4 regions of the Pseudoalteromonas sp. 120-MNA-CIBAN-0494 genome follow, and region 4 is predicted to be linked to each of the others. Evidence: predicted binding sites of a transcription regulator. Region 4 holds the regulator's gene; each other region holds the start of a gene.
What was found. Region 4 encodes sigma-54, which starts transcription at its own class of promoters, with help from an activator protein. Its sites were predicted from a motif close to GTTGGCACGNNNNTNGNNT; they were not measured.

Region 1 (4,779 bases), on a different contig from region 4:
TGCCCCAGTCGCAATATGAATCATAGGTGATAAGCTTTTTAGATCGACTATAGAATCGTGAATTAGATTTTCATCAGGAGTATAAATACCATCTCTTACACCCCTGATATATGTACTTGCAACTGATATAGGAACATCTCCCCCATTGACCCAAGAATCTGACCACTCTACATAAGTTAAATATAGATATTTTTCCATTTACACCTCACTAACTTAACAGCATCATATAAAAAATATGAACATATTTTCCATTTACTACATCTCTCTCCGAGACATAATAATACTTTGATAATGTTAAAACTTATCAGTACCTAATACTATAAACAATCGTTATCGATTTTTATGATCGTCAAAGTTTACTTAATTAACCTTCAAACCACCCCCCCACAAACACAAAAAAGCCGCTGTATTTTGCAATACAGCGGCTTTTAAAATCATTATTCTAAATTAATAGATTATGACTTAGGCGCACGACCCGCACGTTTACGTTCGTTTTCTGTAAGATGACGCTTACGAATACGAATGTTTAGTGGCGTTACTTCAACTAACTCATCTTCATCAATAAACTCAAGCGCTTGCTCAAGTGAATAGTTTAAAGGTGGAGAAAGCGTTTGTGCTTCATCTGTACCAGATGCACGTACGTTAGTTAACTGCTTACCTTTAAGGGCGTTAACTGTAAGGTCGTTATCACGGTTATGAATACCGATAACCATACCTTCGTAAACTTCAACACCGTGACCGATGAATAAACGGCCGCGCTCTTGTAAGTTAAACAATGCGTTAGTCAGTGCTTTACCTGTAGCATTTGCAATGATTACGCCGTTTTTACGAACACCGATTGAACCGCCTTTATGAGGACCGTAATGATCGAACGTATGGTACATAAGACCAGAACCCGAAGTAATTGTCATGAAATCAGTTTGGAAACCAATTAAGCCACGGCTTGGGATAATAAAGTCTAAACGCATACGGCCTTTGCCATCTGGAGACATGTTAGTAAGCTCACCTTTACGTAGGCCAACTTGCTCCATTACAGAACCCTGATGCTCTTCTTGACAGTCAATTGTTACTGTTTCAAACGGTTCTTCTAATACACCGTCAACAGTACGCAAAATTACCTCTGGACGAGATACAGCAAGCTCGTAACCTTCACGACGCATATTTTCGATTAAGATACCTAGGTGTAATTCACCACGGCCAGAAACACGGAAGCTATCTGGGCTAGCAGTATCTTCAACGCGAAGTGCTACGTTGTGTACTAGCTCTTTGTCTAAACGCTCACGAATATTACGTGACGTTACAAACTTACCTTCTTTACCACAAAACGGTGAGTTATTTACAGAGAATGTCATTGTTACTGTTGGCTCATCAACACTTAGTGGTGGTAATGCTTCAACGTTAGTAGGACAACAAACAGTATCTGAAATCTTAAGCTCGCCAATACCGGTTACAGTAACAATGTTACCTGCATAACCACGGTCTGTTTCAATACGCTCAAGGCCTAAGTAGCTTTGTACTGTACCAATTTTACCGTTACGTTTAGTACCATCAGCACTAATAATAGTTACTTGTTGGTTTGGAGCAACAGAACCACGCTTGATACGACCAACACCAATTACACCCACGTATGAGTTGTAATCAAGTTGAGAAATCTGCATTTGGAAGTCACCTTCAGGATCTGCATCTGGTGGTGATACTTCGTCAACGATCATTTGGAACATGGCATCCATGTTATCAGATGGCTCGTCTAAATCTAATGTTGCCCAGCCGTTGATTGCTGATGCATAGATTACTTTAAAATCTAACTGCTCGTCAGTGGCGCCTAAGTTATCGAATAAATCAAAGATTTGATCCATAACCCAATCAGGACGTGCACTTGGCTTGTCGATTTTGTTAATTACTACGATTGGCTTTAAACCTTGCGCAAATGCCTTTTGCGTAACAAAACGCGTTTGTGGCATTGGGCCTTCTTGAGCGTCAACAATTAGTAATACTGAGTCAGCCATTGAAAGTACGCGTTCCACTTCACCACCGAAATCGGCGTGTCCTGGAGTATCTACGATATTAATGTGGTAGCCGTTCCATGAAATAGCGGTGTTTTTCGCTAAAATGGTAATACCACGTTCTCTTTCTATATCGTTTGAATCCATCACGCGCTCTTCATTACCGCCGCGTGTTTCTAATGTGCCTGAAAACTCAAGCAGTTTGTCAACCAGTGTAGTTTTACCGTGGTCAACGTGGGCGATAATTGCTATATTTCTTATCTTTTCGATACTCATTAATATTCACTCAGAGAAATTGAATCTCATTGATCCTGCAGGGGCTTACGCACTCACCTGCGTTTTCACGAGATGTCCCAGCATAGGATTTAAAAGGGCGCATATTATCCCTTATAAATGGAATGGATGAAAGTTTATCCAAAATAAATTTGCAAACTTTCTGGTTTTTTTATTTAACCTACTGTTTTAAATTAACTAATTATAAAAATAAAATTTTTAATATTTTTATAAAAACCTCCACTTTAATGACTTTATTGCTATTTTGGTCAGTCTTTTGTATTTACTTTATGTTAGTCTATCACGATTAAATAGCGAGCAACTTTTTACTCTGTAACTGTTGCACTATATTGAAGCATTTACGCACCATAATGGTGCGCATTAGAAACAGCCGTTATTACTTTTGTATTTTTTATGTTTATAAACATTAAGTTACAATAGTGGCACAAAATCAGCTTATAAAACACAAAGCATTTAAGCAGCAATAACAAAACCTTATAGTTGGAGGACACATGTCGCAATCGGTTTTAGATTTTATTAAAGAAAATGACGTTAAGTTCATTGATTTACGCTTTACTGATACAAAAGGTAAAGAGCAGCATATTTCAATTCCTCATCACCAAATTGATGAAGACTTTTTTGAAGATGGTAAAATGTTCGATGGTTCTTCAATTGCTGGCTGGAAAGGCATAAACGAATCAGACATGGTGTTAATGCCTGTTGCTGAATCAGCTAAGCTTGACCCATTCACTGAAGAAGCCACATTAATTATACGTTGTGACGTAGTAGAGCCTTCTACATTACAAGGTTACGAGCGCGATCCTCGCTCTGTAGCAAAGCGTGCTGAAGAATATATGCGCTCTACGGGTATTGCTGATACGGTTTTATTTGGCCCAGAGCCAGAGTTCTTCGTATTTGATGACGTAAAATATAAAACAGACATGTCTGGCTCTATGTACAAAATCGATTCTAAGCAAGCTGCTTGGAACTCAGATAAAGAATACGCAGACGGCAATACAGGTCATCGCCCTGGCGTTAAAGGCGGTTACTTCCCAGTTGCTCCTGTTGATGACTTTCAAGATTGGCGCTCTGCTACTTGTCTAGTATTAGAAGAAATGGGACAAGTTGTTGAAGCACATCATCACGAAGTAGCAACTGCAGGACAAAACGAAATTGCTACGCGCTTTAATACTATGGTGATTAAAGCCGATGAAATTCAAGAAATGAAATATGTTATTCATAACATGGCTCATTTATACGGCAAAACAGCCACTTTTATGCCTAAACCTATTGTTGGCGATAACGGTTCTGGTATGCATTGTCATCAGTCGTTAGCTAAAGACGGTGTTAACTTATTTGCAGGTGATAAGTACGGCGGTCTTTCTGAAGATGCGCTTTATTACATTGGCGGTATTATTAAACATGCTAAAGCAATTAATGCGTTTGCTAATGCCTCTACTAACTCGTACAAACGTTTAGTACCAGGTTACGAAGCACCAGTAATGCTTGCATACTCTGCACGTAACCGTTCTGCATCAATTCGTATTCCGGTAGTACCATCAGCTAAAGGTCGTCGTATTGAAGTACGCTTCCCTGATGCAACGGCTAACCCGTATCTTGCTTTTGCTGCCATGCTTATGGCTGGCCTTGATGGAATTAAAAATAAAATCCATCCTGGTGATGCAATGGATAAAGATTTATACGACCTACCTGCAGAAGAAGCAGCAGAAATTCCAACCGTTGCCTCTTCATTAGAAGAAGCACTGGCATCTCTTGATGCTGACCGTGAGTTTTTAAATCAAGGTGACGTGTTCTCTAATGATTTAATTGATGCTTACATTAAACTTAAGAGTCAAGAAGTTGAAAGACTTAACATGACAACGCACCCAATTGAGTTTGAAATGTATTACAGCTGTTAATTTTAATTAACAGTTATAAAATATACCTTTAAGCCCGCTTTGCGGGCTTTTTTAATGGTAAATTAGTACTTTCTCCACTAAAGTAAAGTTAATGTTAAAAATGCAGGGTTGCAGAGTGAGTAGCAAGATTTTATTACTACTAATTACTTCATTATTAAGTGTTTGTAGTTACGCTGGTGAAAAAAAAATTTACGCATGGAAAGATAAAAATGGCGTACTGGTGTTTTCAGATACCCCCCATATTGGCGCCAAAGAGATAAAACTCACCAGCCAAGATTTAACCATGCCTGCAACAAATACTGATATATTAAATAATCAAACTAAAGCGCAGCCGGTTGCATTTAGTATTGGTATTGCATCGCCTGAGCATCAGAAAACTATTCGTGAAAACACCGGCTCTGTGTATGTATCTACTCGCATTACCCCCCGCTTTGAAAACGACTTTACAATACAGCTATTTCTTGATGGTAAAGCCTATGGCGCAGCAAGTGATACCTCAACCTTTGCTTTAAGAGATGTAGAGCGTGGTGAGCACACTCTGCAAGTTAAGCTGTACAACAAACAAAACCAAGTCATTGCGACAA
Region 2 (4,779 bases), on a different contig from region 4:
AGCTATGATCACTAAAGCGCTGTTTCCGGTACTGCGCAAATCTAAAAATGCATCCGTGGTATTTACATCATCTGGCGTGGGCCGTAAAGGTCGCGAATTTTGGGGGCCTTATGCTATTTCGAAATTTGCTGTAGAGGGCATGATGCAAACATGGGCATGTGAAGTAGGTAAAACCAATATACGTATTAATTGTATTAACCCTGGTGCTACACGCACTTCAATGCGCGCTAGTGCTTATCCTGGTGAAGACCGAGATAAACTTGCAACACCTGAAGACTTAATGCCTACTTACTTATATTTAATGAGTGATGATTCGAGTAATGTGAATGGCGAGTCGCTTGACGCTCAAGTAAAAAAATAGCTATTACTCTAATGTAGATACAAAAAAGCCGCTCAAAATTTTGAGCGGCTTTTTTAATTTCTAAATAATAAGCTATTTACGTTTTGTTGGTTTAACACGTTGATTATGCTTTTTAACTGCTTTACGTATTTGGTTTATTTTTGCACGCTTATCTTTGCGTTTTTCAGGCATTACAGAAAGCTTAGTTTGTGTTTCACGCCCTAACTTAACTGTTTTACGTAAATAGTTTACTGTGTCTAAATCGTATTCAATCCAACCACCTTGTGGTACGCGCTTATCCAGCTCTAACTTACCGTAACGAATACGGATCAGGCGAGAAACTTCCACCTCTTGTGATTGCCATAAACGACGAACTTCTCGGTTACGTCCTTCATTAAGCGTTACATTGTACCAACGGTTTATACCTTCGCCGCCCATAGGATTAACCGTTAGAAACTTTGCTGGGCCATCTTCAAGTTCAACACCACGGGTTAAATTTTTAATGGTTTCTTTGGTTACTTCACCAAATACACGGGCTGAGTATTCACGTTCAACTTCGTAACTTGGGTGCATGAGTCGGTTTGCTAATTCACCATCGTTAGTAAATAGCATCAAGCCTGCGGTATTAATATCTAATCGGCCAACCGCAATCCAGCGCTCGCCATCAATACGAGGGAGTCGGTCAAATACAGTACGACGACCTTCAGGATCTTTACGCGTGCTTAACTCACCTTCAGGCTTGTTATACATAATTACGCGACAAATTCTATCCGCTTTTTCTTCAATTTTTACTGTATGGCCATCAACGCGAATTGAATCTGTTTCTTCAACACGATCGCCTAATTTAGCCACTTTGCCGTTAACGCTAACGCGGTTTGCATCAATGTATTTTTCCATTTCACGGCGTGAGCCTACGCCAGCACGGGCTAGGACTTTTTGTAACTTTTCACCTTGTATAACACTCATTCGGATGGTTCTCTCACAGAAGGATCACTTAATAACTGGTTAATTTTACTTTGCTGTTGCTCTGGCAAGGCAGGTAAATTATCTAAACCTGTTATCGAAAAATAATCTAAAAATTGTTTAGTAGTCGCATATAGCGCCGGCTTACCCGGCACTTCTTTGTGGCCTACCACTTTAACCCACTCTCTTTCGAGTAGTGTTTTAATAATATTTGACCCCGTAGTAACACCACGCACTTGTTCAATTTCGGCGCGTGTAATTGGCTGCCTATAAGCAATTAGCGATAATGTTTCGAGCAAAGCACGCGAATATTTGGGCGCGCGTTCTTGCCATAAATTACTTAGCCAAGGGCTTAAGCTACTACATGCCTGAAAACGATAACCACTGCCTACTTCTACCAAACGAATACCACGGGTCTGAAAATGTGTTTGTATTGCTATTATTGCATCGTTTATACGCACCATAGATATTGCTAAATCGGCTAAAACAACATCCTTTAGATGACGTTTACTTAATGGTTTGTCAGCAACAAAAATCGCCGCTTCAATGATCTCAATTAATTGCTCATCACTAACTCGCCGACCCACCATAAACGCTCTTAAACTAATAAACACACACAGCCAACTATTATGCCAGAACTACAGCAAAGTAGGAAAACATATCGAGCAATTTAGTAAATCAAAGCCACAAAAAAAGCCAGTGCACAGCACTGGCTCCTTCCTCACACTTTAAAATGGTGTGCTTAGCTGTTATTGGCGCTTTTAAGTGCGTCGTCTTCAGCGACTGTATTGCCATATTTTTTTATGTAAGTTACAAATTCACGTTTGCTAACACGCTTGTCTTTATTTACATCCATATAGCCAAAGTGATTTGAAATATCATCATCGTCTGCTTCTTCAACCGAAATATAGCCACTTTTATCGTTATCTAAACTCGAGAAACTGCTTTGTATTTTATCAAATTTAGTAATATCCGCTTTAAATGCTGATTCGCTTACTTCACTGTCTGTGGCAACTTTTCCGGTATTTAATTGCATGTACGCATTAAATTCATTGCGACTTATTTGATTATCCATATTTGTATCAATATTTGAAAAGTGTTGCCAAATATTATCGTCATCGGCTTCAACTTTCGAAATAAAACCATCACTATCGTTATCTAAACTTGCAAAGTCACTATCAATTTTGTCTAACCCTTGGTTAGACGCACAAGCTGCTAAGCTTAACGTTGCTAAAATAGTAGAGGCTAATGTTAACTTTTTCATAAGACGTATCCTTGTAGTTAATTAATGTCACTTTAACTAATACAAGTTAAATGCCAAAAACACTAACCCCTTAAAATCAATTGGTTACAACAAAAGCATAAATAAAAAAACTAACGTAGCGCATTATAGTAATGAAAGCTTTGCTTCATGCCTTGTAATTTTTGCACAAAATATTGGTGTAATACCGGACATTACAGCGAGTGTTTTTACACTTAAAAGTTCAGCCAATAACTTCCTTGTTTCGGGCGTGTTATGTAAGTGTATTTACTGATATAATTTAACGCATTATATAGAACCAATTTTAAGGTATATGCTATGAAAGTGATTTCTTTCAATATCAATGGTCTGCGTGCGCGTCTTCATCAATTACAAGCTATTATCGACAAACATCAACCCGATATTATTGGCCTACAAGAAATTAAAGTTCATGACGAGGCATTCCCACTAGAAGATGTACAAAAAATGGGATATCACGTTTATTATCATGGCCAAAAAGCCCATTACGGCGTAGCTATGTTATGCAAAAAAGAACCTAAATCGGTATTTAAAGGCTTTGCCACTGATACTGAAGAATCACAAAAACGCATGATCAGTGTTACCGTAGAGCAAGACAATGGCCGTGATTTAACGGTAATGAATGGTTATTTCCCGCAAGGTGAAAACATTAATCACGAAACCAAGTTCCCGTATAAACGTCAGTTTTATAAAGATTTAATGACCCACCTGCAAACAAATCATACCCCTGATGAAGACGTGATTGTAATGGGCGATATTAATATTTCACCTACCAACCTAGATATAGGTATTGGCGAAGTAAATGCTAAACGTTGGTTAAAAACCGGTAAATGTTCTTTTCAACCGATAGAGCGTGAATGGCTGGCAACATTACTTAATTGGGGCTTTAAAGACACCTTTAGAGAGCAAAACCCAGAAACCAGCGATCAATACTCGTGGTTTGACTACCGCTCAAAAGGGTTTTTAGATAACCGTGGCCTACGAATTGATGTTGTACTTGCAACACATGAGCTAGCCGCGCGTTGTATAGACACAGGTATAGATTACGAATTACGTGGCATCGAAAAGCCATCGGATCATGCCCCTATTTGGTCTGAATTTAAATAACCCTATGCTTAGCCTCCCAATGCAAGGGCTACTTTGGGCCCTTGTAATCGCTATAAGCTTATTTAGTATTGATAAAGCGACCTATAAAGCACTCTACAATGTACCCATACGCCAAACAGGAGTACTTGCATGTGCGTTGGTGTTTGCTGTTTTATGGCGCATTAAAGCTGGTATTTTAACGGGCCTTGATTTACATATTTTAGGTATTACTGCAGCTACACTTATACTCGGTTGGCGTTTAACTATTTTAAGTAGTGTTCTGGCAACGGCGCTATTAGCCGCATTTGGTTTAATTGAGTTTGAGTTACTGCCAGTGCAATTGCTTATTGGCGCATTTATTCCTATTTTATTGAGCTACTTGGCTTTTATTGTTAGTTATCAGTATTTACCGCGCCACTTTTTTGTTTATATATTTGTATGTGCGTTTATTACGGCTGGGTTTATCGCCTGTATAAAAATAGCTTTAGGGGCATTATTTTATCTTGCTATTGGTCAATATAGCTGGCAACAATTAGCAGATAATTACGTTTACTTAAGCGCTATTATTTGGCTGCCAGAAGCCATGTTAAACGGTATGGCTATTACAATTATGATCACTTATCGCCCACATTGGGTAAAAACTTTTTACGATAAGGACTACCTAGGCTCATGAGTCTTGAATATAGCTGCCCACTGTGTAGCAACTTACTAATAAAAACAGCTAATATGCTTCGCTGTGAAAACAACCATAGTTTTGACTTTGCAAAAGAAGGCTATGTAAATTTATTGCCTGTACAGCAAAAAAACTCAAAACAACCTGGTGACTCATTAGAAATGGTGCAAGCTAGGCGCGCTTTTTTAGAGCGCAACTATTATGCCTTTTTACAGCACGAACTTGGCCAAATTATTAGTAATATAGCAGCTAATAATATTATTGACTTAGGGTGTGGTGAAGGATTTTATACCCAAGCTTTAGCTAGTAATACCCAAGCTACTGTGTACGGGGTTGATATATCGAAGGCGGCGGTAAAATATGCGGCAAAACGCTACAGCAATTGTTACTTTAGCGTGGCATCCATTAGCCAAGCCCCTTTTAAAAGCTACTTTGCCG
Region 3 (4,779 bases), on a different contig from region 4:
ACCAATAACGGGGTCAAGTTTTGCGTCTGACTGTTTATCAGTTTCTGTTTTTGCCGCTTTAGAGGCTTGCGTAGATTCTTGCAATTTAACCGTAATTATATCGCCGGTACGCAGTGCTTTTTTATCGGCGTATAAGTCGTTCGATAAATACGTATTAAACAGTGAGCCATTAGCAACTGCCGGTTCAACATTGGGTTCTGGGTACATGGGTGCGTAGTAAGGGTCGTCTTGTACTACGTCACTATTTTGTGTAGACACACAGCCACTTAACAATAAAGTACCCGCTGCAAATAATATAATATTGCGCATAATAACCTCTAAAATATTATAATTGCTGATTGATGTAGCTCATCATTTCATCAACTGCCGAAATTACTTTTGAGTTCATTTCGTAAACACGCTGGGTTTCTATTAGGTTTACCAACTCTTCGGTTACGTTTACGTTTGACGTTTCTAGTGAGCCTTGAATAATAGTGCCTAGCCCATCAACCCCTGGGTTACCCTGCACCGGCGCACCACTTACTGCAGTTTCGGTGTAAAGGTTTTGCCCTATAGGCTCAAGGCCCGACGGATTAATAAAGTCACTAATGGTAATTTGTCCAATAACCACGTTGTCGGCCTGCCCTGCAACACGTACAGACACTTCACCGTCTTGCGATACAGTGATTGATTGCGCGTCGTCGGGTACGTTCATTTCAGGCTGAACTACATAACCGGCACCCGAGGTTACAACTCGCCCGTCGCCATCGGTGGTAAATTGTCCGTTGCGCGAATAAGCAATATTGCCATCTGGCTGCAGTACTTCAAAAAAGCCTGAACCAGAAATCATCCAATCCAGTGAATTTTCAGTGGTTAGCATATTACCTTGCGAAAAGTTTTTTTGGTTAGCTACCACTTTGGCACCAGCACCTAGCATTAAACCTGATGGCATTTCGGTATCTTGCGATGAGCGACCGCCTGGCTGATTAATGTTTTGGTATAGTAAATCTTCAAAAACGGCGCGGCTTTTTTTATAACCAACTGTACTGGCGTTGGCTAAGTTATTTGAAATAACCGAAATGTCGGTTTGTTGGGCGTCAAGCCCTGTTTTACTGATCCACAATGCTGGATTCATAATCGTGTCCTCATTTTAAAGTTAAACTATGCGCAACAGCTGATCTTGCGATTGATCTATTTCTTCTGCTGTTTTCATTAGCTTTACTTGTAATTCAAATTGGCGTTGATGGCTGATCATATCGACCATTTCGTGTACCGGATTAACGTTCGACATTTCTAATGCGCCGCTTATCACTTGTACGTTAGCTGAGGTTTCAACCGTTTGATTTGGTTTTGGTCTAAATAAACCATCGTTACCTTTTTCAAGTGTTGAGTTATTTGCCTCAACCACTTTTAAACGATCAACCTCTTCTAAAAAGTTAGCCGGCGCGCCTTGTGGGCGTACTTGTATGGCACCGTCTTTACTAAATTCTATTTTTTCAATCGGGACTGGCAAAATAATAGGGCCGCCTTCGCCAATTACTTGACGACCACCGCTGGTGACTAACATGCCTTCGGCGGTAATATTAAGCGTACCTACTTTTGTATAAGCTTCGTTGCCGGAGGCGTCTTGTACACTTAGCCAGGCATTATCGCTCATGGCAATGTCGAGCTCGCGACCGGTTTGCTGTATGCCACCCGATGTCATGTTTGAACCTGGGCGCTCTTCCATAGAAAACACCCGCGATGGCAAACCTTCACCAAACGCTTGCATAGATCGAGCTTGGGCAAAGTCGGCTTTAAAACCTGTGGTATTTGCGTTCGCCAAATTATTGGCTTTAAGGGCAAGCCCCATTAAGCTTTGCTTAGCGCCAGACGCGGCAATGTAGACCATTTTATCCATAACATCGACTCACTTAAAAATCTATGTAAGAACAAATGCAATATATGCGCCATTGTTAAATACAGCAGTAAAACTGCACCACCAAGCAATGTGCTATACCGCCGGTAGCTGCAGAAATTATAGGGATGAGGTTCTAGGGGCTAGGTTCTAGGTTGATACCTGACGCCTCAAATCTGCTCTTTAAATTTCTACCTAAAACCTGATACCTGATGCCTCAAACCTGCTCTTTAAATTTCTGCCTAAAACCTGATACCTGACGCCTCAAACCTGATCTTATAAACAAAAAAGGCTGCAATTAAGCAGCCTTGAATATTCAAATTAATAAATTGTGCTTTATCTAATTTGTAGAATACTTTGCTGAATCGTTGAGTTAACTTCCAGCGCTCGCGAGTTTGCTTGGAAATTACGCTGTGCGCTAATTAAATCAACTAGTTCGTTAGTTAAGTTTACGTTTGACTGCTCAAGCGCTGATGAGTTGATATTACCTAAGGTGCCAGAGCCTGGTTCACCGGCAATAGGCTCGCCTGACGCTATACTCGCTTTCCAACCTGTACTGCCCACTTGTTGTAAACCTTGTGAGTTTGAAAAACGCACCATAGCCACTTGGCCTAAAAATGTTGAGTCGCCATTACTGTACGAAGCTACAACTTTACCGTCGGCGCCAATATCAATACCCGCTAAGCGGCCAACCGTTGCACCGTCTTGCTCAAGTGCTTTTACTTCAAAGCGACTTGCGTATTGAGTAGGTATTTTATTAGCTGTACCGGTTTCATCACGCCAGTTAATTTCAACAGGCGCTGGGAAGGTAGCGCCATTGGTTAATAAATCAGAAAGCCCCGCATTACCACCGCCACCAGCTGCAATAGACAATGGATTAAAAGTATTACTTACGTTTGGTGTTTCTATACCATTAATAGTTGTACTTTGCGGTAAACCACTTGAGTCAAACTTAAAAGTAGTCATAGGAGTGTACGGAGCTACTGTTTGCTCAACCCCATTGGCACCAAAGGATTTACCATCAAGTGTTGAATGTACGCTCCATTGATTTTCATTACCGGGTACTGCAGGGTCGCTTTTTACAAAAAACAGCTGCAATACATGTGGCTCACCGAGTGAGTCATATACGGTTGTTGAGGTTGATGAATTATACGTCGCACTTTCTGAAGGGTTAAACGCAATTGTAGGTGCAATTGATCGTGAATCTAAATTAAACGAGCTATACACACTCGAAGTAGCACGCGGCGATCCTGACGAGTCAGGTATTTGTAAAGCCGATGAAGTACTTAAACTCACTGATGTAGTATCGCCTGTTGAAGGGTCAACCGGAAAGCCTTGTAAAAAGCTGCCATTTGCATCTACCACAAAGTTGTCTTTGTTTAACTTAAATGCGCCGGCACGTGTGTAAGTAAAATCTTGCGCGCCTAGGTCTTGGCTGGTTGCAAAGTAACCTTCACCGGTAATCGCTAAATCTAACGAGTTATTGGTAAACTGTAATGATCCTTGATGAAATTGTTGTGCAACCATAGTCGTTTGCACGCCGTCACCATTTTTTGTTTTACCCGAACTAAATACCGACGATGCATACACGTCAGCAAATTCTGCGCGCGACTCTTTAAAACCCGTAGTATTTACGTTGGCTATATTATTTGCCGTAACGTTTAAATCTTTTTGTGCGGCAGCAAGGCCGGATAATGCAATATTGAAGCTCATAATTGACCTCTAAACTATTTAATTTTTAGCCCGCTGGCTAATGAATCTTTTACGCGATTTCTGCAACATCAGTCAGCCTAACCGCACCTTCTTTAGTGTTAATAATGATGCCATTTGCACCATTAATATTCACACTCTCAATATTTTTAAAGGTAGCAATTGGCAGGCTCGAAAACTCACCATTAGTACTCCCCTCGGCTTTAATTTTATATTCACCAGGGGGTAGGCGCTCACCTGCTTCATTTTTACCATCCCATGCAAAACGCACTGCACCTGCTGGTTGCGAGCCTAAATCTATAGTTTTAACTAACTGCCCAGACTCGTCTTCAATTCTAAGCTTTAAGCTTTCAACTGGCTTTTCGGCAACAACTGAGCCTCGTGCATCACCTGCTTCATTTAAATCTAACGTGTCAGACTCTAAAAGCGCCTGCTTACCTACTAATGTAGATGCTTGCAGTGCTGAATTTGATGTCATTGATGCAGCTAAAGCTTCAAAGTTAGAGTTTAAATTTGAAATTCCCTCAGCCATAGTAAAGCTAGTCATTTGCGCAATCATCTGATCGTTATCAGCCGGTTTACTCGGATCTTGAAACGACAGTTGCTGCGTTAGTAATGAGAAAAAATCTTCTTGGGTTAACGCATCACTCTTGTCTTTACTGGCTGCTTGTTTTTCTTGCCACCGTAAAGAGTCTAAATAGGATGAAGATGTACTAATATCGTTACTCATAACCTACCCTCTGTTACCGCTGGCCTAGCAGCAGTGTTTTACTTAACATTTGCTTTGCTGCATCGGCAACTTGCACATTTGTTTGATACGAACGAGAGGCAGAAATCATGTTTGCCATCTCCTCAACAACATTAACGTTGGGTTTATAGATATAGCCATTTTCATCCGCACTTGGATGGTTTGGGTTATATTCAATTTGTAATGGTTTGTTGCTCTCAACAATACCTAATACTTTAACGCCAACAGCGGAGCCCTGTGGATTACTTGCTGATGCTGAAGCTTTAGTAAGCTCAGCAGCAAATACAGGTTGTCGCGCTCGGTAAGTTTTATCCTGAGAAGAACTAATAGTATTCGCATTAGAAATATTACTTGCGGTGGTGTTTAAACGCACATTTTGTGCGCTCATACCAGAACCAGCAATATCAAAAACATTATATAAACTCATAATTATTATCCTTGGCTA
Region 4 (4,779 bases):
ACGCTCTAGGTGTGGTAACCACGTTTGTACAAAGGTTTGAATTTGCCAAGTGAATTTTTGCACAATACTATGACTAGCTAAATAATCTTTTACTGGTTGATCTAATCCAGTTAAAGGCTTGAGCTCCGGTTCCCAGTGTGGGTTTGGTAAAAAACGCGCATCAAAAACATAATCAGCACCTTTGGGAATACCATGCTTAAAGCCAAACGACTCAAAGGTAATGATAAGCTGTTTGTCTTTTTTACCGAGTATGGTTTCACGCATAGATTCAGCAAGTTGATGCACACTTAAATCGGTTGTATCAATGACATGATCAGCCCGCGTTACGAGTACATCGAGTAATTCTTTTTCCTTTTTTATTGCTAAATCTAGCGGTAGCGAATCAATCGAAAGCGGGTGCAAGCGACGTGTTTCTGAATAACGGCGGATTAACGTTTGATCGTCGCTATCTAAATAAAATAACGTTGGTTTAGCAAAGTCGGGCAAGTACTCAAGAATATCGTTAAACTGCTGCTGGTCTTTAGGCAGGTTACGCACGTCTATACTAACGGCTATTTTATCGTAGTTATCAGAGACACTGCGCACTAATGAAGGCAGCAAATTTACCGGAATATTATCTACACAATAGTAACCTAAATCTTCTACAACACGTAAAGCAACTGACTTACCAGAACCTGATCGGCCACTTATAATAATTAATTCCATTTACCACCCCTTTATTAGTAACTAGGATTGATCCAAAATAACTTGGTATAACGCTTCATCAGACTTTGCCGCACGCAATTGCTTACAAAACTCTTTATCGTTTAGTTTATCAGCTATTGTGGCTAGTGTTTTCAAGTGCTGCTGGTTATCGCCATCGGGCACTATAAGCGCAACAAAAATATCAACTGGACGATTATCAATTGCATCAAAATTAATAGCGGTTTCGCTTATTAAAATTAAGGCAAGAGGCTCTTGTGCCCCGCTCATACGGCCATGTGGAATTGCTATTCCTCGGCCAATACCGGTACTACCTAGCTTTTCTCTTGCCAATAAAGCAGTGAGAATATCTTGCTGAGGTAAATACGGCATTTTTTTATGCGCGAGTTCACTGATGAATTCTAAAATTCTTTTTTTACTATTAAAAAGGACCACAGCTTTGCTGCAGTCCTGGCATATAAGTGAGCTTAATTTCATAGTGTTAGTGTCGAGCAAACTTCTCTTTGTGTTTAATTACTTGACGATCGAGTTTGTCAATCAACGAGTCAATGGCAGCGTACATATCTTGGTGTTCGGTCGATGCAAATAGCTCAGCGCCACTTACAAAAATTGTTGCTTCAGCTTTTTGACTTAATTTTTCTACATCGAGAATAACATGCACATTAGTTATGTGATCTGAGTGTCTTTGCAGCTTTGCAAATTTATTATTTACATAGTCTCTTAATGAGTCTGTAATGTCTACATGACGACCAGTTAAGTTTAGTTGCATCAGCATTTTCCTCTTTGTTGTACGTCTTAAATCAAGCTTTTACGTTGATTCGACGGGGGAATAGCCAGAGATTCGCGATATTTTGCAATTGTCCGTCTAGCTACTTTAATTCCTTGCTCAGCCAATATATCTGCAATCTTGCTATCACTCAATGGTTTGGCTAAGTTTTCTGCAGCTATCAACTTTTTAATCAGGGCACGTATGGCAGTTGATGAACATTCGCCACCATTTTCGGTGCTTACATGGCTTGAAAAAAAGTACTTAAGCTCAAAAATGCCACGTGGAGTGTGCATATATTTTTGCGTAGTGACCCGTGAAATAGTCGACTCGTGCATTTCAACTATTTCGGCAACATCGTTTAATACCATAGGTTTCATGGCTTCTGGGCCATGTTCAAAAAACGCTTGTTGCTGCTTAACAATACAATTAGTTACTTTCAGGAGCGTTTCGTTTCTACTTTCTAGGCTTTTAATAAACCATTTAGCTTCTTGTAAGTGCGAGCGAATAAATTGGCTGTCACCGCTGGATTTTACTGTACGAGACATAGCCGCATATTGGCTGTTAACACGTATTTTTGGCATGCTATCTGGGTTTAGCTCTACCACCCAGCGGCCTTTTATTTTTTTAACAGACACGTCAGGTATAACGTATTCAGACTCTTCTCTGACAATAGTATCCGCAGGCTTAGGATTAAGCGTATGAATAAGTGTCATTATTTCTTTAAGCTCTTCTTCTTTGAGCTTAGTTTTTTTCATTAACGTACGATAGTCGCGAGCAGCGAGTAAATCGATATGATCAGTTAACACCATTTTTGTTTCGTTAATATAAGGGGTGTCTTTATCAAATTGATTTAATTGAATGCATAAGCATTCTTGCAAGCTGCGAGCTGCAATACCAACAGGATCAAATAATTGAATGCGCTTTAGCACTGCTTCTATTTCATCTAGTTCTACTTCGTGTTCGTCGTCAGTTTCTTGGTTAAAGCTTGCTAAAAGGTCTTCGCAACTGAGGGTTAAAATACCAGAGTCATCTACGGCTTCAACGATAGCTATGGCAATAGCTTCGTCGGTAGGGCTAAAAGGGGTGAGCTGTAATTGCCACATTAAGTATTCATGCAGGGTTTCGGTTGATGCACCTTGATAAATAGATTCATCTTCAGGCATTGGCCCTGATGAAGAGGCAGGCGCTGCGCTCATATATTCATCCCATGATACATCCATGGCCATGTCGTCGCTTATGGTGTCTTTATTTAGTGCTTCACCGCTATCTTGCTCATACTCGCTTGGGGTGTCGTCAGCAGAGGCGCTAACAGTAATGTCATCTGCTTTTTGCTCGTTTTTACCTGCTGATTCTTCCGTGTAATCTTGTTCATCAACTTCAAGTAATGGGTTGCTATCAAGTGCTTCTTGTATTTCTTGCTGGAGATCCAAGGTACTAAGCTGCAATAAGCGAATAGCCTGTTGCAGTTGCGGAGTCATTGTAAGTTGCTGGCCCATGCGCAGCTGTAATGATTGCCTCATTTATCTCTAACAATCCTTATAAATTGATATGATTAATCTTAGCAGATGCTTATAGTAATAACATAAATATTACAGTTTGAACTGCTCGCCTAAATAAACATCACGTACTGTTTTATCGTTTAATACAAATTCAGGAGTACCAGATGCAATTAGCTCCCCATGAGAAACAATGTAGGCTTTTTCACAAACATCAAGGGTTTCCCTTACATTGTGGTCGGTAATTAGTACGCCAATACCACGATTTTTAAGGTGTTCTATAATTTTTTTAATATCGAGCACTGAAATAGGATCCACGCCAGCAAAGGGCTCATCAAGCAATATAAATTTAGGATCTGCAGCTAAAGCACGTGCTATTTCTACGCGGCGACGTTCACCACCAGATAGCGCCATACCTAAGCTGTCGCGAATATGTTGCAGGCTAAATTCGTCCAACAAACTATTTAGGGTTTCTTCCCTGGCTTGTTTATTTAGTTGCTTACGCGTTTCTAAAATAGCCATTAAATTTTGATACACAGTGAGCTTTCTAAAAATAGAAGATTCTTGTGGTAAATAACCAATACCTAAACGAGCACGGCTGTGCATAGGAAGTAAGGTAATATCGTTATCATCAATTAATATTTTACCTTTGTCGCTAGGAACTAAGCCTACAATCATGTAAAAGGTAGTGGTTTTACCTGCGCCATTTGGGCCAAGTAAACCAACAATGCTGCCAGCTTTTACTTCAAGTCCTACATTTTTAACAACTTCACGGCCTTTATAGCTTTTTGCTAATAGCTCTGCTTTTAATGTACTCATGGCTGACCTTTATTGAGTTTTTGTTCTTTTTTTACGTCTATAGGCACTAAAATAGTGTGTACCCGATCAGTTGAGTTTTCATCTTTTTCAGCACTTATAAGCTGTTGCTCTATATCGTAGGTGATGCTTTTAGCCGTAATTTTTTGCCCAGCTTGAGAAATGTTTGCATCTCCTACCAGGGTTAAAAAACGTTTCGCTACATCGTAACGTACTTCGTTAGCGCTGGCGCTCATGACAGTACCATCTGCTTGCTTTTCTTCAAAATATGCAGGGCTGCCCGTGGCAATTAATAGTTGTTTATTATCGCCAAGTTCGTCGCGCTTATGTACTTCTAAACGATCGGCGGTTATACGACGATTGCCGTGAATTATCTCGACATTTTTATCAAAAATACCAACGTTTTCTTTTAGTTGACCTTCTTGTCGGTCAGCACTAATAGAAATTTGATTAGCTAATGGGGAAGTACTTTGCTCTGCCGCATTACTATTAAATACAAGTATAAGCGATGGAATAATAAGTATTTTTGCAAGGTTATTGGTCATAATATAGTGTTCGCGTATGGTTAATTAGTTTTATCACCTCGGTTGTTAAATTGGCTTCAAGGCCTTTACCGGTGATCTTTAAATTCGGTCCAGTTATAATAACGGGCTGTTCGCTGCGCATAGTGAGTAGCATTATATCTACTTGAATATTGTCGGCGATAATTTTGTCTATCATTGCGCCATCAATTAAGTTTTGGGCAGTTACATTACCCTCTAAAATTAATTGTCTTTCATCGTAAAGTGTTGCTTCATCAGCATTGATACGCCACGTTTTTTGTCTATCGTCGTACAATATGAAAGTAGGTTTTTCGAATAAGGTAAATCCTAGCTGCTCGTAAAGCTCCGTTTTAACCGCAGTTACTTTATGGCTAATTTCACCGTTTTCGTCAAAAGCTGTTTGTTTTAGCTCAATGGCGGTGTAATCGGGTTTAGCTATTACTTCTGAGTCGGC

Region 1: a site for sigma-54 is predicted at 2,716-2,734, ahead of glnA (glutamate--ammonia ligase). Genes of this name have one in related genera too.
Region 2: a site for sigma-54 is predicted at 2,607-2,625, ahead of AAEY55_RS11780 (EF-hand domain-containing protein). Genes of this name have one in related genera too.
Region 3: a site for sigma-54 is predicted at 1,915-1,933, ahead of AAEY55_RS04870 (flagellar basal body rod protein FlgF). Genes of this name have one in related genera too.

What each region holds. Positions count from the first base shown of each region.
Region 1 is NZ_JBEOOE010000006.1:49,659-54,437, reverse strand. Features, by position in the region: gene AAEY55_RS06325 (hypothetical protein) at 1-198, opposite strand, end outside; gene typA (translational GTPase TypA) at 456-2,279, opposite strand; gene glnA (glutamate--ammonia ligase) at 2,789-4,195, shown strand; gene AAEY55_RS06310 (DUF4124 domain-containing protein) at 4,311-4,779, shown strand, end outside.
Region 2 is NZ_JBEOOE010000018.1:27,603-32,381, forward strand. Features, by position in the region: gene AAEY55_RS11765 (YciK family oxidoreductase) at 1-361, shown strand, start outside; gene rluB (23S rRNA pseudouridine(2605) synthase RluB) at 434-1,306, opposite strand; gene scpB (SMC-Scp complex subunit ScpB) at 1,303-1,893, opposite strand; gene AAEY55_RS11780 (EF-hand domain-containing protein) at 2,046-2,567, opposite strand; gene xthA (exodeoxyribonuclease III) at 2,883-3,689, shown strand; gene AAEY55_RS11790 (energy-coupling factor ABC transporter permease) at 3,694-4,341, shown strand; gene AAEY55_RS11795 (putative RNA methyltransferase) at 4,338-4,779, shown strand, end outside.
Region 3 is NZ_JBEOOE010000004.1:97,362-102,140, forward strand. Features, by position in the region: gene flgH (flagellar basal body L-ring protein FlgH) at 1-309, opposite strand, end outside; gene flgG (flagellar basal-body rod protein FlgG) at 326-1,114, opposite strand; gene AAEY55_RS04870 (flagellar basal body rod protein FlgF) at 1,136-1,879, opposite strand; gene flgE (flagellar hook protein FlgE) at 2,213-3,589, opposite strand; gene AAEY55_RS04880 (flagellar hook assembly protein FlgD) at 3,639-4,316, opposite strand; gene flgC (flagellar basal body rod protein FlgC) at 4,330-4,761, opposite strand; gene flgB (flagellar basal body rod protein FlgB) at 4,767-4,779, opposite strand, start outside.
Region 4 is NZ_JBEOOE010000002.1:134,209-138,987, reverse strand. Features, by position in the region: gene rapZ (RNase adapter RapZ) at 1-705, opposite strand, end outside; gene ptsN (PTS IIA-like nitrogen regulatory protein PtsN) at 727-1,179, opposite strand; gene hpf (ribosome hibernation promoting factor) at 1,184-1,471, opposite strand; gene AAEY55_RS02345 (RNA polymerase factor sigma-54) at 1,498-2,991, opposite strand; gene lptB (LPS export ABC transporter ATP-binding protein) at 3,061-3,786, opposite strand; gene lptA (lipopolysaccharide transport periplasmic protein LptA) at 3,783-4,328, opposite strand; gene lptC (LPS export ABC transporter periplasmic protein LptC) at 4,318-4,779, opposite strand, start outside.